Regions from separate parts of the Amycolatopsis sp. NPDC102389 genome, predicted to be linked through region 2. Evidence: predicted binding sites of a transcription regulator. Region 2 holds the regulator's gene; each other region holds the start of a gene.

What was found. Region 2 encodes HspR, which represses chaperone genes until heat shock. Its sites were predicted from a motif close to ANNTTGAGTNNNNNNNACTCAANNT; they were not measured.
Region 1: a site for HspR is predicted at 2,653-2,677, ahead of lon (endopeptidase La). Genes of this name have one in related genera too.
Region 3: a site for HspR is predicted at 1,873-1,897, ahead of ACIRGA_RS19980 (adenylate cyclase). Genes of this name have one in related genera too.

What each region holds. Positions count from the first base shown of each region.
Region 1 covers NZ_JBIWKX010000002.1:222,885-227,159, reverse strand. The annotation lists gene ACIRGA_RS02905 (putative bifunctional diguanylate cyclase/phosphodiesterase) at 1-440, opposite strand, end outside; gene ACIRGA_RS02900 (GNAT family N-acetyltransferase) at 721-1,659, shown strand; gene ACIRGA_RS02895 (SAM-dependent methyltransferase) at 1,679-2,527, shown strand; gene lon (endopeptidase La) at 2,694-4,275, shown strand, end outside.
Region 2 covers NZ_JBIWKX010000036.1:85,280-89,554, forward strand. The annotation lists gene ACIRGA_RS27170 (globin domain-containing protein) at 1-727, shown strand, start outside; gene ACIRGA_RS27175 (lytic polysaccharide monooxygenase) at 887-1,642, shown strand; gene ACIRGA_RS27180 (DUF305 domain-containing protein) at 1,639-2,235, shown strand; gene ACIRGA_RS27185 (heat shock protein transcriptional repressor HspR) at 2,434-2,862, opposite strand; gene dnaJ (molecular chaperone DnaJ) at 2,868-4,043, opposite strand; gene grpE (nucleotide exchange factor GrpE) at 4,077-4,275, opposite strand, start outside.
Region 3 covers NZ_JBIWKX010000022.1:22,982-27,256, forward strand. The annotation lists gene ACIRGA_RS19975 (hypothetical protein) at 1-901, opposite strand, end outside; gene ACIRGA_RS19980 (adenylate cyclase) at 904-1,872, opposite strand; gene ACIRGA_RS19985 (hypothetical protein) at 1,983-2,909, shown strand; gene ACIRGA_RS19990 (hypothetical protein) at 3,041-3,370, shown strand; gene ACIRGA_RS19995 (hypothetical protein) at 3,771-4,148, opposite strand; gene ACIRGA_RS20000 (hypothetical protein) at 4,172-4,275, opposite strand, start outside.

The DNA.
Region 1 (4,275 bases), on a different contig from region 2:
GCGCCGGTGATCTCCAGCAGGAAGGCGCCGGCGTTGTAGAGCACGCGGCCCGCGACCTTGCGGGCCAGCAGTGTCCCGATCCCCGCCGCGAGATGCGCGGCGAGCACGACTTCGAAGGGAGCGACGAAGAATCCGATGACCAGCGGGATCTCGGTGAACGAGATCGTCCACGAGATGCCGCTGCGGACGTCGACGTTGATGCCGAGCTGTTCGGCGAGCAGGAACGCGAGCGCGAGGATCGGCCCGATCCACAGCAGATCGTCCGAGGCCTCGAAGTCCAGCCAGAGGCTGACCGCGGCCGCGGCGGCGATGCCCATGGTGAGGACCGCGAAGGTGTAGACGCGGAACCGTCGCTCGTCGGTACGAGCCTCCGTAACGGCGCCTCCCTTGCCCGTCGCCGCCTGTGCGGCGCTCCCGGGCCTGCCGTTCGTGTCCGGCATCCGACCTTCCTTCCCGGCTGCCCAACCGGTCTTGTCCTACCGCGACCTCGGGGACGAGGGCAATACAGTACCCCGGAGGGCGTACCCGAGTCCCATTCGAGACAGTATGAGATCACCCCAGGGTTAACAATGGGCGCGTCGCGCTGACCTGCGTGGACCAAGGGGTGAAATGGGAGCGTTATTCGCGTTCCCTCCGACTACCGGAAGTCACCTGGCGCCACGCTCCGGCCAATCTCGTGAAGTTCCCGGCGGACCCGTGAGTAGGGTCTTGAATAGGCCTATGAATAGCCACGCCATCGCCGCCGGGCATGCCGAGCGGCTGGCCACCGTGGACGCCCTGCTCCCTGAAATGCCTGCACTGGAGCCTGCCGAGGACTCCGTGTCACTCTCCGCGACGGCAGGCGACTCGGCCGCCGCCGGATTGTCGGTACGGACCGAGGCGGGTCCCGATTCTGTTGACTCTCCGTGGCGGGCGCTCGTCGAACATCGCCTCGAAGCCCGCCTCACCGGACCCCACCCGGAAGCCGCCCTCGACGCATTACTCACCCGATGGGATGAACATCTGAAGACCGTGGCCCCACCTGGGGATGTCGAGACGGCGGCGACCGTGGTGCGGCCCAGCCGGGACTCCCCCGGCTCGACCGAATTGCTCCGTCGCGGCTTCGCGCCGGTGCTGGTGATCGCCGTCCGCCCGGCCGACCGGCTCGCCGCGACCGGACCGCCCGCCACTCCCGGCGTGCACATCCGGCCTGCCGAAGCGGATGATCTCGAAACCGCCGTCGGACTCGAACTCGAATTGCAGCGTTATGACGCGCAGTTCGGTTCTGTCACTTTGCGCGAGGGCGCCGAGGAAACGATCACAAAGGACCTGTCGAAACAGTTGGGCCGGGAAAATCCGACGTTGTGGATCGCCGAGCTGTACGGACGTCCGCTGGGCATGGTGCGGGTGCAGTTCCCCGGCGAGACGGCGTGGATCCGCGGGCGGGTCGCGGCCGAGAAGGTCGGCTATCTGTCGTCGCTGGCGGTGGCGGAACAGGCGCGTTCGAGCGGCGTCGGGACGGCGCTCGCCGCGCACGCGCACCAGGTCTTCGACGAATGCGGCACCGAAGTCGTGCTGCTGCACCACGCGCTGGCCAACCCGCGCTCGACGCCGTTCTGGTACGCGCAGGGCTATCGGCCGCTCTGGACGTACTGGCAGCGGCGGCCCGCGGTGCCTTGATCCGGATAGGCTCGTTTTCGTGAAGAGGGACGATGACGCGGCCCCGGTGGCGCCGACCGGGGTCGACACCGAAAAGCCGTCCGCGGCGAGGATCTACGACTGGTTCCTCGGCGGGACCCACAACTGGGCGGTCGACCGCGAGTTCGCCCGCGCGCTGGAAAAGCAGTGGCGCTGGGTCAAACCGGGCGCGCGGCACAACCGCGAGTTCATGAACCGCGTCGTGCGCGCGGCGCTGAACGCCGGGATCCGGCAGTTCATCGATCTGGGCTCCGGTGTCCCGACCGCCGGGAACGTGCACGAGATCGTCCAGGAGGAACTGGAGCCCGGCGACGCGGCGAAGGTCGTGTACGTCGACTACGAGCCGGTGGCGGTGGCGCACGCGGAGCTGATCCTCGAACGACACGAGGCGACCGATTGGGCCGGGATCGTCCATGCGGACATGCGGCGGCCGAAGGACGTCCTGCGGCATCCGGAGACGCTGCGGCTGATCGATTTCGACCGGCCGGTGTGCCTGATGATGATGGCCGTCCTGCATTTCGCCGGGCCGCACGACGATCCGCCCGCGCTGGTCGCGACGTACCGGAACGCGCTCGCGCCGGGCAGTTGGCTGGGGCTGTCGCATATGAGCTTCGGCGGCCAGACGGGCAAGGAAGCCGACGGGCTCCACTGGATGGTCGAGCAGTACCGGAAGACGAGCAATCCGGTGTGGATGCGGGACCGCGAAGAGATCGAGCCGCTCTTCGGGGACTGGCCGCTGCTGGAACCCGGCGTCGTCCACCTGCCCGACTGGCGGCCCGTGCGTGAGCTGCGACGGGACGAGGAAGGCGCCCGGCCGTTCGCCTGGTGTGGCGTCTCGGTCCACCCCTGACATCCGACCTCTCGCCTGGACGCGTCGCGTTTAGCGGGCTAAACGCGACGCGTTGGGCGCAGAGGTCGGAGGGGCTGGTGATCGCTGACGGCGAACGCGGAAAGGAAACAAACGGGTCGATCGGAGAGTTGAGCTAGGCAGACTCAACTAACCGAGGAGTGCACAGATGACCGACAACCGCCTCCTGCCCGTCCTCCCGCTCGATGACGACGTCGTGCTGCCGGGCATGATCGTCCCGCTCGACCTCGCCGACACGGAGACGCGCGCCGCGGTGGAGTCCGCCCAGGCCAACACGCCTGCCCAGGCTTCCTTCCCGGGGATCCGGTCCAGCGCCGCCACCAAGGCCGAAGTGCTGATCGTCCCCCGCGTCCACGGCGAGTACGCCGAACTCGGCACCATCGCGACCGTCGAGCGCATCGGGCGCGTGCCCGGTGGCAAGACGGCGGTGTTGCTGCGTGGCACCCGCCGCGCCGTCGTCGGCCGTATCGCCGACGGTCCCGGCGCCGCCCGCTGGGTCCACGCCGAGGTCGCGACCGAGACCACCGACGACAACTCCGCGAAGCTCGCCTCCGAGTACAAGAGCGTCGTCCTCGCGATCCTCCAGCAGCGTGGCGGCTGGCAGATGATCGACGCGGTCCAGGAGGTCGAGGATCCGTCCGCGCTCGCCGACCTCGCGGGCAACTCGTCGTATCTGAACACCGAGCAGAAGCTCGAACTGCTCACCGCGCTCGCTGTTTCGGCACGGCTCGAAAAGGCCCTCGAATGGAGCCGCGAGCAGCTGGCCGAACTCGAGGTCACCGACACCATCCGCAAGGACGTCCAGGAGGGCATGGAGAAGCAGCAGAAGGAGTTCCTGCTGCGCCGCCAGCTCGAAGCGATCCGCAAGGAGCTGGGCGAACTCGACGGCACGGCCAACGACGACGACTACCGCGCCCGCGTCGAGGCCGCCGAGCTGCCGGACGCGGTCAAGAAGGCCGCACTGTCCGAAGTGGACAAACTGGAGCGCACCTCCGACCAGTCCCCCGAGGGCGGCTGGATCCGCACGTGGCTGGACACCGTCCTCGAACTGCCGTGGAACGAGCGCACCACCGACGTCCACGACATCGCCGCCGCGCGCGACATCCTCGACGCCGACCACGCCGGTCTCGACGACGTGAAGGAACGCATCATCGAGTACCTGGCCGTGCGCAAACGTCGCGCGGAGTCGGGGCTCGGCCCGGTCGGCGGACGCCGTTCGGGCGCCGTGCTCGCGCTCGCCGGCCCTCCCGGGGTCGGCAAGACGTCGCTCGGCGAGTCCGTGGCGAAGGCGATGGGCCGCAAGTTCGTCCGCGTCGCGCTCGGCGGCATCCGTGACGAGGCCGAGATCCGCGGTCACCGCCGCACCTACGTCGGCGCGCTGCCCGGCCGGATCGTCCGCGCCATCAAGGAAGCTGGCTCGATGAACCCGGTCGTGCTGCTCGACGAGATCGACAAGGTCGGCGCCGACTACCGCGGCGACCCGACGGCCGCACTGCTGGAGGTGCTGGACCCGGAGCAGAACCACACGTTCCGCGACCACTATCTCGAGGTCGAGCTGGACCTGTCCGACGTCGTGTTCCTGGCGACGGCGAACGCGCTCGAGACGATCCCCGGCCCGCTGCTGGACCGGATGGAGCTGGTCACCCTCGACGGCTACACCGAGCACGAGAAGGTCACCATCGCCCGCGACCACCTGCTCCCCCGCGAGCTGGAGCGCGCCGGTCTCGGCA
Region 2 (4,275 bases):
GCGCGAGGCCGCTGGCAAGGAGATCGGGCCGGCGTGGTGGAAGGCGACGGTCGTCGAACACCGGCTCGTCTCCCGCGACGTCGCCATCGTCAAGGTGCGCACCGACCAGCCGCTCCCGTACCGGGCCGGCGGCTACGTCAGCGTCGAAGTCCCGCAACGGCCGCGGATGTGGCGATACTTCTCGCCTGCCACCGCGCCGCACGAAGACGGCATGATGGAGTTCCATGTGCACGCCGTGCGCGGTGGCTGGGTTTCGCGCGCGATCGTCCACCACACCCGGTTCGGCGACGTCTGGCGCATCGGCCCGTCGCTGGGCGCGCTTTCGGTGCACCACACCGAAAGCCGTCCCCTGCTGATGATCGGCGGCGGCACCGGTGTCGCGCCGCTGCTCGCGCTGCTCGACGACATGTCGCGCTGGAAGAACAATCCGCCGGTCCACCTGTTCTTCGGCGGCCGCCGACCGGAAGACCTCTACGCCCTCGACGAGCTCCGCGGGCTGACCGTCACCTGCCCTTGGCTGACGGTGACCCCGGTGACCGAGGAAGGCACCATCCCCGGCGGCGACCGCGGCACGCTGGCCACCGCGGTCACGCAGCGCGGTGATTGGAAGGAGCGCGACGTGTACGTCGCCGGGTCGCCGTCGATGATCCGGGCGACGATCGCGAAACTGCTCGCCGCGGGCACGGATCTGGCGCGGATCAAGTACGACCCCTTCACCCTGGACTGAGCCGATGCTTCGTTCGTATTAGGCCGATCGGCTGTTCCACCTGGGCTCGACGCAGCAGTAGGTCAGTGAATCATTGACCACGGTCACCGGCGGATTTATGGTCTAGACCACATTGCTCCCCCTCACGGGAACACCGTCGTTCCATCCCCAGGAGCCGGCATGACCGTCAAACGCAAGCTCGTGGCAGCCGCCGCCGGTGCGATCCTCGCCCCGATCGCCATCGTGACCATCCCGCAGGTGGCCAGCGCCCACGGCTACGTGCTGTCCCCGCCCAGCCGCCAGGCGAACTGCGCCCAGGGCAAGGTTTCGGGCTGCGGCAGCATCGTTTACGAACCCCAGAGCGTCGAGGGCCCCAAGGGGCTCCGCAGCTGCAACGGCGGGCTTCCCCAGTTCGCCGAGCTCAACGACGAATCGAAGCCTTGGCCCGCCGCGCCGGTCGGCAACAGCGTGACCTTCAACTGGAGGTTCACCGCCTACCACCGGACCACGAACTACGAGTACTACATCGGCGGCACCAAGATCGCCGACATCAGCGGGAACAACTCCGCGCCGAAGGACCCGACGTCGCACACCGTGAGCCTGAACGGCTTCAGCGGCCGTCAGAAGGTCCTCGCCGTGTGGAACATCGCGGACACTCCGATGGCCTTCTACAGCTGCATCGACCTGCAGATCGGCGGCGGCAACCCGCCCACGAGCACCAGCAACCCGCCGACCACGAGCAACCCGCCCACGACGTCGAACCCGCCGACCAGCACGAGCAACCCGCCCACCGGCGGCACCTGGGCGGCCGGGACGGCCTACGCGGTCGGCAACACGGTGACCTACGGCGGCGCGACCTACCGCTGCCAGATGGCGCATACGGCGATCCAGGGGTGGGAGCCGCCGAACACCCCGGCGCTGTGGGTCCGGCAGTGAAGCTGGCCCTCGTTCTCGTCGCCGGTCTCGTGGCCCTCGCGGGCTGCGGGGCCGGCGATGGCTCACCCGGAACCGCCGGCGCCCCGATCTCCCCCGTGCCCCAGTCGGCCGGGGCGTCCGCGGAGTACAACGACGCCGACGTGATGTTCCTGCAGATGATGATCGCCCACAACAACCAGGGCGTGGAGATCGTCAAACTGGTCAAGGCCAAGCAGGCGCAGAAGCAGGAGCTCAAGGATCTCGCGGCCGCGATCGAGGCGACGCAGCAGACCGAGAGCACCGACATGCGGAACTGGCTGAAGGCCTGGGGCAAACCCGAGACGGGTTCGATGGACCCGAACGCGCACCACCATCACGGTGGCGACGGGCTCACCGACAAGGGCCTGCTCGACGCACTGTCCAAAAAGGATGGTGCGGAGTTCACCCTCGACTTCGCCGACATCTTCGTCGCGCACCAGCACAACGGGGTCGCGCTGGCGAGGACCGAACTGAAGGACGGGAAGAACCCGGAGTCGAAGGCGCTGGCCCAGCGGATCCAGGACTCGCGCACCGGCGAGGTCCAGCAGATCCGGACCCTGGTCCCCGGCCAATAACGCATTTAGTCCTCTAATTGCGCACTTGCCGCAACGCCGATCTCGCGTGCTTGAAGCCGTACTTCACGTGATTGGAGCCGTAACTCGTGAGTTACGGCTCCAATCACGCGAGTTACGAGTTCCGTCACGCGAGTGACGTGTCCAGTCACGCGAGTGACGTGTCCAGTCACGCGAGTGACGTGTTCAAGCACGCAGGGGCTAACCGCGCTTTTTGGGTTTCCAGACCACTAGGGCCGTCTGTTGCCGCAAGGGAACGAGATCCTTGCGGTACGAGGCGTGCACGGCCGCGGCGGTCTGTTCGGCGGTGAGGTACGCCGCCGTGAGTTCCTCGGTCAGCTCGGCGATGCGCGCGCGGAGCGCGTCGACCTGGTTCTCCAGCTCGATGATCCGCTTGATGCCCGCGAGGTTGACACCGTCCTCTTGGGACAGTCGCTGCACTTCGCGCAGCAACGCGATGTCCCGCATCGAGTACCGCCGTCCACCGCCGGAGGTCCGGCCCGGCGACACGAGACCCTGCCGGTCGTAGGACCGCAGGGTCTGCGCGTGCAAGCCGGAAAGCTGCGCCGCCACCGAAATGACGAACACCGGCGTGTCCTCGTCCGCACCGTGCGGCAGCCCGCCGAACATCGTGCTCACCTGCCTTCGAGAAGTTCGGTGATCTCCGGTCGCGGGTCGTGGTCGGCCATGGCCTCCGCGTACGCCTCCAGCGCTTCACGCGCCTTGTCGTCCAATTTGGCCGGGATGGCCGCCTGCAGGGTGACCAGCAGATCGCCCTGCGAGCCGTCACGCTTCGCGATTCCCTTGCCGCGCACGCGAAGCACGCGGCCGCTAGCCGTGCCTTGCGGGACCTTCAGCGAGACCTTGCCCTCCAGTGTCGGCACGGTGATCGTGCCGCCGAGGGCCAGTTCCGCGAAGGACACCGGCACGGTGATCGTGAGGTCGAGGTCCTTGCGCCCGAACAACGCGTGCGGTGCGACGTGCACGCGGACGTACAGATCGCCCGGCTGCGCGCCGCCCCGGCCCGGTTCGCCCTGGCCCGCGAGCCGGATCCGCTGGTCGTCGGCGACGCCCGGTGGGATCCGCACGGTCAGCGTGCGGGTGCGGGTGCTGATGCCCTCGCCCGCGCATTCCGGGCAGGGGTCGTCGATGATCGTGCCGCGGCCGCGGCAGTCGCGGCACGGCTCGGAGAACGCGAACGCGCCCTGGCTCCGGCTGACCAGCCCGCTGCCCTGGCAGGTCGCACACGTCCTCGGGGAAGTCCCCGGCTTCGCGCCGTTGCCGCCACAGGTGGAACAGGTCGCCGGGCTCGACAGCCGCAGCGGCAGGGTCGCGCCCTTGACCGCCTCGGTGAAGTCGATGCGGACGTCGGTCTCCACGTCCGAGCCGCGCTGCGGCCGGTTCGCCGTGGCGCCGGCCGCACCACCGCGGCGGCCGAAGAGACCGCCGAGGATGTCGCCGAGGCCACCGAAGCCCGCCTGCTGCTGGCCCGCCTGGCCGAAGATGTCGCCGACGTCGAACCCGCCGCCGCCACCGCCGCCTCCCGGGAAGCCGAAGCCGCCGGGACCACCGGAGCCGAAGAGGCGGCGAGCCTCGTCGTACTCCTTGCGCTTGGACGTGTCGGACAGAACGCCGTACGCCTCGGAGACCGCTTTGAACTTCTTCTCGGCCTCCGCGTTGCCCGCGTTGGCGTCGGGGTGGTTCTCCTTGGCCAGCTTGCGATAGGCCTTCTTGATCTCGTCCGCGGTGGCGTCGGAGGAGACGCCCAGCTCACGGTAGAAGTCCTTACCGATCCATTCCCGTGCACTCACCGAACGTCTCCTCCTTTCACGCCGTATCGCCGATCAGCGGTTGTTCTCATCGAAAAGTTCGCCCTCGAGCGGCAACTCGCCGCCGACAGGCTGGTCAATCGGTTCCGTCGTGGCGCCGCCCGGCTCGTGGTCGGTGACCCCGACCAGCGCCGCACGCAGCACGCGATCACCGAAGCGGTAACCGCGGCGCATGACCATGGTGACCGTCGGCCCGGTGACGTCCGGCGACGTG
Region 3 (4,275 bases), on a different contig from region 2:
TCGCCAGCGCCTTGCCGACCGCCTTGCTTTCGGCGACCGAGCCGACGTCCGCGAGATCGGCGAGCGCCCGGTCGACGTCGACGACCCGCTCTTCCAGCCCGATGGTGGCCGCGATCAGCTCGCACACCGCGCCAGGGTCGTCCAGCTTCAGGAAGTTCTGGCCGAGCAGACCGCTCCAGTGCTCGCCGATCTGCGGGTCGTTGTAGTACGAAGACTGGTTCGGCAGCACGAAGTAGACGTTCCACTTGCGGGCCAGCTCCCGGTACACCGAGGCCGGGTCGATGTCTTCCCGCACGTCGTCCCCGATCACGCGGCGGATGTGGCGGGCCTCCAGCGCGGGCTTGTTCAGCTCGTCGCCGATGATGAACAGATAGCCCTTGCGGCCGCGGTTCTGCCACGCGTCGGTCACCACGTGCCTGGCCATGAAGTAGGCGGCCAGTTCGTAGGACTCGCTCTTCTGCCCGCCGCCCCCGCCTTCGAGGAACATCGTGCGCAGCTGCTCGTCCATCCGGTTGTCCGATTCGAACTGCCCGACCTGCAAGGGAACCCGGTCGCTGTCGGCGTCGCCGATCGCGCCGAACAGCACCTGCGGGTCGGTCAGATACCCCCGGCGCTTCAGCAGGCCGTGCAGTTTGCCGAGCTTGCCCTGCATGATCCTCGGCACCCGGCGCATCGACCCGGTGACGTCGAACAGCACCGCGATCGGCGTCGAATCGGTGTGGTCGGCCGAATCCCGGCATTCCCGCACGGCGTTCAGCGGGTCGAGCGCGGGCGCGACCTTCCATTCCTTCGCGGGTTTGGAGCGGAGATCGGCGGTGTAGCCGAAATCGTCCTCGCCCTTGGCCGCGCGGAAGGTCTTCGCGGCGGCGTAGGCGTTGTCGTCCCAGTGTCCGTGTCCCATGGTCAGGCTCCTGTCTCGGGGATGGTGAACGGTCGGAAGGTGCGAGGGCCGTACAGGTCGTCGAGCAGTTCGTCGTACTCGTCGAGCAGATCGGCGGCCTCGGGTCGTTGTGCCGGGATGTCCTGTGTGCACCACGTCGCGAACTCGCGTTGGCGGGTTTCGTTCGGTGCCAACAGTTCCAGCATCATGCGGTGGAGCATGTGGACGTCGGTGGCCGTGGTCATCGGTAGTCCTTTGTGGACTTCCGGTGGATAGTGGACGGACTTGTCCGCCGCGAGCGGGAGCGCCCCGGCTTCGACGGCGAAGGACCAACCGACCAGGACGATGCCGTGCTGTCCGGGATGGACGAGCACGTTGTCCGCGGTGAGATGGCCGTGGACCAGACCCGCGCGATGCGCGCCCGCCACCGCCCGCAGGAGGCGACGGTGCATCCAGGCGTAGTCGCGGCCGTCGAGCCCGCCGGGGAAGGCCTTCCCGATCTCGGCGAGAGTGACGAAACCGTCGACGAGCGGATCGAGGACGCTGAACGCGCGGTCGCCCCTGGCCACCGGACCGGAGGTATCGAGCAGCCGCGGGTAGTAGGGCCGGAGCCAGCGGTGCCGTTCGGTGAAACCGTCGAGCGCGCGCAACGCCTCCCATTCGGCGTGGATCAGCAGATTGAGCGCCGGCTCGCGGACGAGTTTGACCAGATGCGGGCCGGTGGTCCGGTAGGTCGTGGCGACACTGCCCACCGCGTGCGGCGCGACGAGGGTGTAGGACGACGTCGCCGTGGTGACCGTCTGGCGCCGGGCGCGTTTCCAGTCGTCGTGAAGGCGGTTGAGGGTGGCGGCGGCGCGATGGACGCGCTCGTCGCCGGGGTTGCGGTCCGGGTGGAGTACGGCCGCCAGTTCGCGGTAGCGATGGTGGGCGAACAGAGTGGCCGCGTCGACCGTGTTCTCGATCATCGTCACGGCGTCTTCCCTGGTGAGCATAGTTTGAGTCTAGACGACTCTTACTTCGGCCCGCAAGGGGGTGGGTACAAATCCCGTGCCGTCCGGTGGCCTCGGAGCACTAGGCTCGGCAAGCCGGACAGGGGGTGTTGGTGGTCTTCCAGGAACTGGATCGGAACGCGGAACGGCGGACGAACGCGATGGTCATCGTGTTCCTGATCGGGATCGTCTTCGGATTCGTCGCGGCCTTCGTCGGACGGTGGACCGTCGAAGGGATAGCCGGCACTTACGACGTGCGCGCGGTGATCTCCGAATGGAACTCCAAGACCACCGAAGGACAGGACGGCCCGCATACCGGCTACGAGGTCATGGCGATCACCGAGGACGGCCGTGCGATCGAGGTGCCGACACGAGACGCGTTCGGCCTCGCGGATCCGGTGGTCGCCCGGTTTTCGTCGGTGACGGACAGGGTGTTGTCCGTGCGCGGGGCGGACAGGGTCGTGGAAGCCCACCATCCGTGGGAGAAGATCACGGCGATGTCGCTCGGCTGGGCACTCCTGGTGCTCGCGGCCGTCGTGCTGGTCAAAGTTGCGAGACCGGGGAAGTCGCTGCCGTTCCTGGCCGGACTGGCTTTCGGCGCCTTCATCGTGCTGACGCCGGTCGGATTCGGCGGCACGGCCTATCGCGAGGCGGCCGACCCCGTCCCGAATTTCTGGGAACATCGTCGCGACTTGTGGGGACCGCCGCCGGTGTTCGCCCCTGGGCAGACCGCCGTATCCGGGGAGTCGGCCGTGCGTGTGCTCGACAGCAGGCCCGGAGCGCCCGATGGAGCCGAGGCGTGGTTGAGCGGATTCCACGTGCTCACCTTGCGGATCGAGGCGTCTCGCCTCGGTGACACGGCACTGGAGTTGTCAGCCGACGAACACGGTGAGCCGGCGCGGGTCAAGGACTGTGCGGGCGCTCCCGGCGCTTTCGACGGCACCACCGGGCTCGTCTGTTTCGTGGTCCCGCCCGGATACCGGACCGAGTACCTGCTCGTCGGCAAGCTCGACCGAGAAGTCCTGCTGAAGCTCCAGTGACCGACGAAAGGACTCCAGTGTCGGAAGAAGCACGGAAATCCGGAGTTCTTTCCCCGGTGCTTTCGACCGTGATCCCTCTTCTGGTGCTCTTCGGAATCGTTTGGGCCTTCCTCGGTTCCAGTATCGGTGAGTTGAGTACCGGCGAGGACGTCACGGTCACCGAGATCTCGGGGTGCACGTCGGAGGGATCCGCGGTGAACGGCCAGACCCCTTACTGCGCCGGGAAATGGCGCTTCGCCGACGGCCGTACCGGCGGCGGCCGGATCCTGGGAGAGGACATCTCGGCGGGTGACACGGTTTTCGCCGGTGATGGATTCGCCTATCGGTCGAGATCGCCGTTGATCTGGAAGGTCTCGGCGGGCGGCGCGCTGGGCCTCTTTCTCACGGGCATGGTGATCGTGGGCGGTGTCCTGTACCGGCTGGACGTGGGGAAGAGACGACGCGAGGATCATCGAGAGTAAGACAAGGTGGCGTGTTCGCGGGAGCGGCCGGTGGCGGGGTGATGGCTCCCTTCACTGTCTCTGATGCGGTGAAAGGAGCTTTCGGCCCAGGTCGTGAGTGGCGTTTCGGGGGCAGAGTCAAGAGCGTCTTGGGTATCTGCTGGATCTGCCGCGGCTGATCGCGGGTCCGGTAGTGAAGGCCTCCTTGCCTACCCTGACGGTAGCGAAGGAGGCCTTCACTACCGTCAGGATCGCCTTCCCAAGTACATGAAGGCCCCCTTCCTTGCGCCAGGCGCAAGGAAGGGGGCCTTCATGTACTTCAGGGGGCACGGGCGCCGGGACCGCGCCGCGGGACGGCGGGTTCTCGGGACAGAAGTTCGAGGCTTACACCATGTGCGGCGCCGTCTGGGGAAACTGACGCTCAGGAGCGGGTCGCTTCGATCTGGCGCTCGTCTTCGGTCGAGCAACTCGTCACCGGATCGTTCGGCCCGCTCCCGCAGGTCCACGCCCCGATCACGACGGGGCCGGGCCCCTGCGGTGACGCCGCCTCTGCGGGCGTCAGCTTGGCGAAGTAGTCCGTGAGCACCTGCGTCGCTTCGGCGCAGTCCGTCTTTCCGTGCGCGACGACCTTGTTCTTCGCGCCCTGGAGCCCGGCGACCTCGCCGCAGGGCGTCCCGGCGGGCGCCGAGGTGGCGGCGGGGGAGGACGGCGCGGGTGCGGCGGCGGGAGCGGGATCGGCGCCGCAGCCGCTCAGCAGGACGACGGCGAGCGCGGCGGGAAGCACGGCGAGGCTCTTCATGGGCCCTTCTTTTCGGGGATGGTTCATTCGACGGGGACGACGGCGGCGAACACGTTCTGCTCGCCCTTGCTGCAACTGGTGCCGCCTTGTGCGGCGGGAGCGCCGGAGACGCACAGCCAGCCGTCCA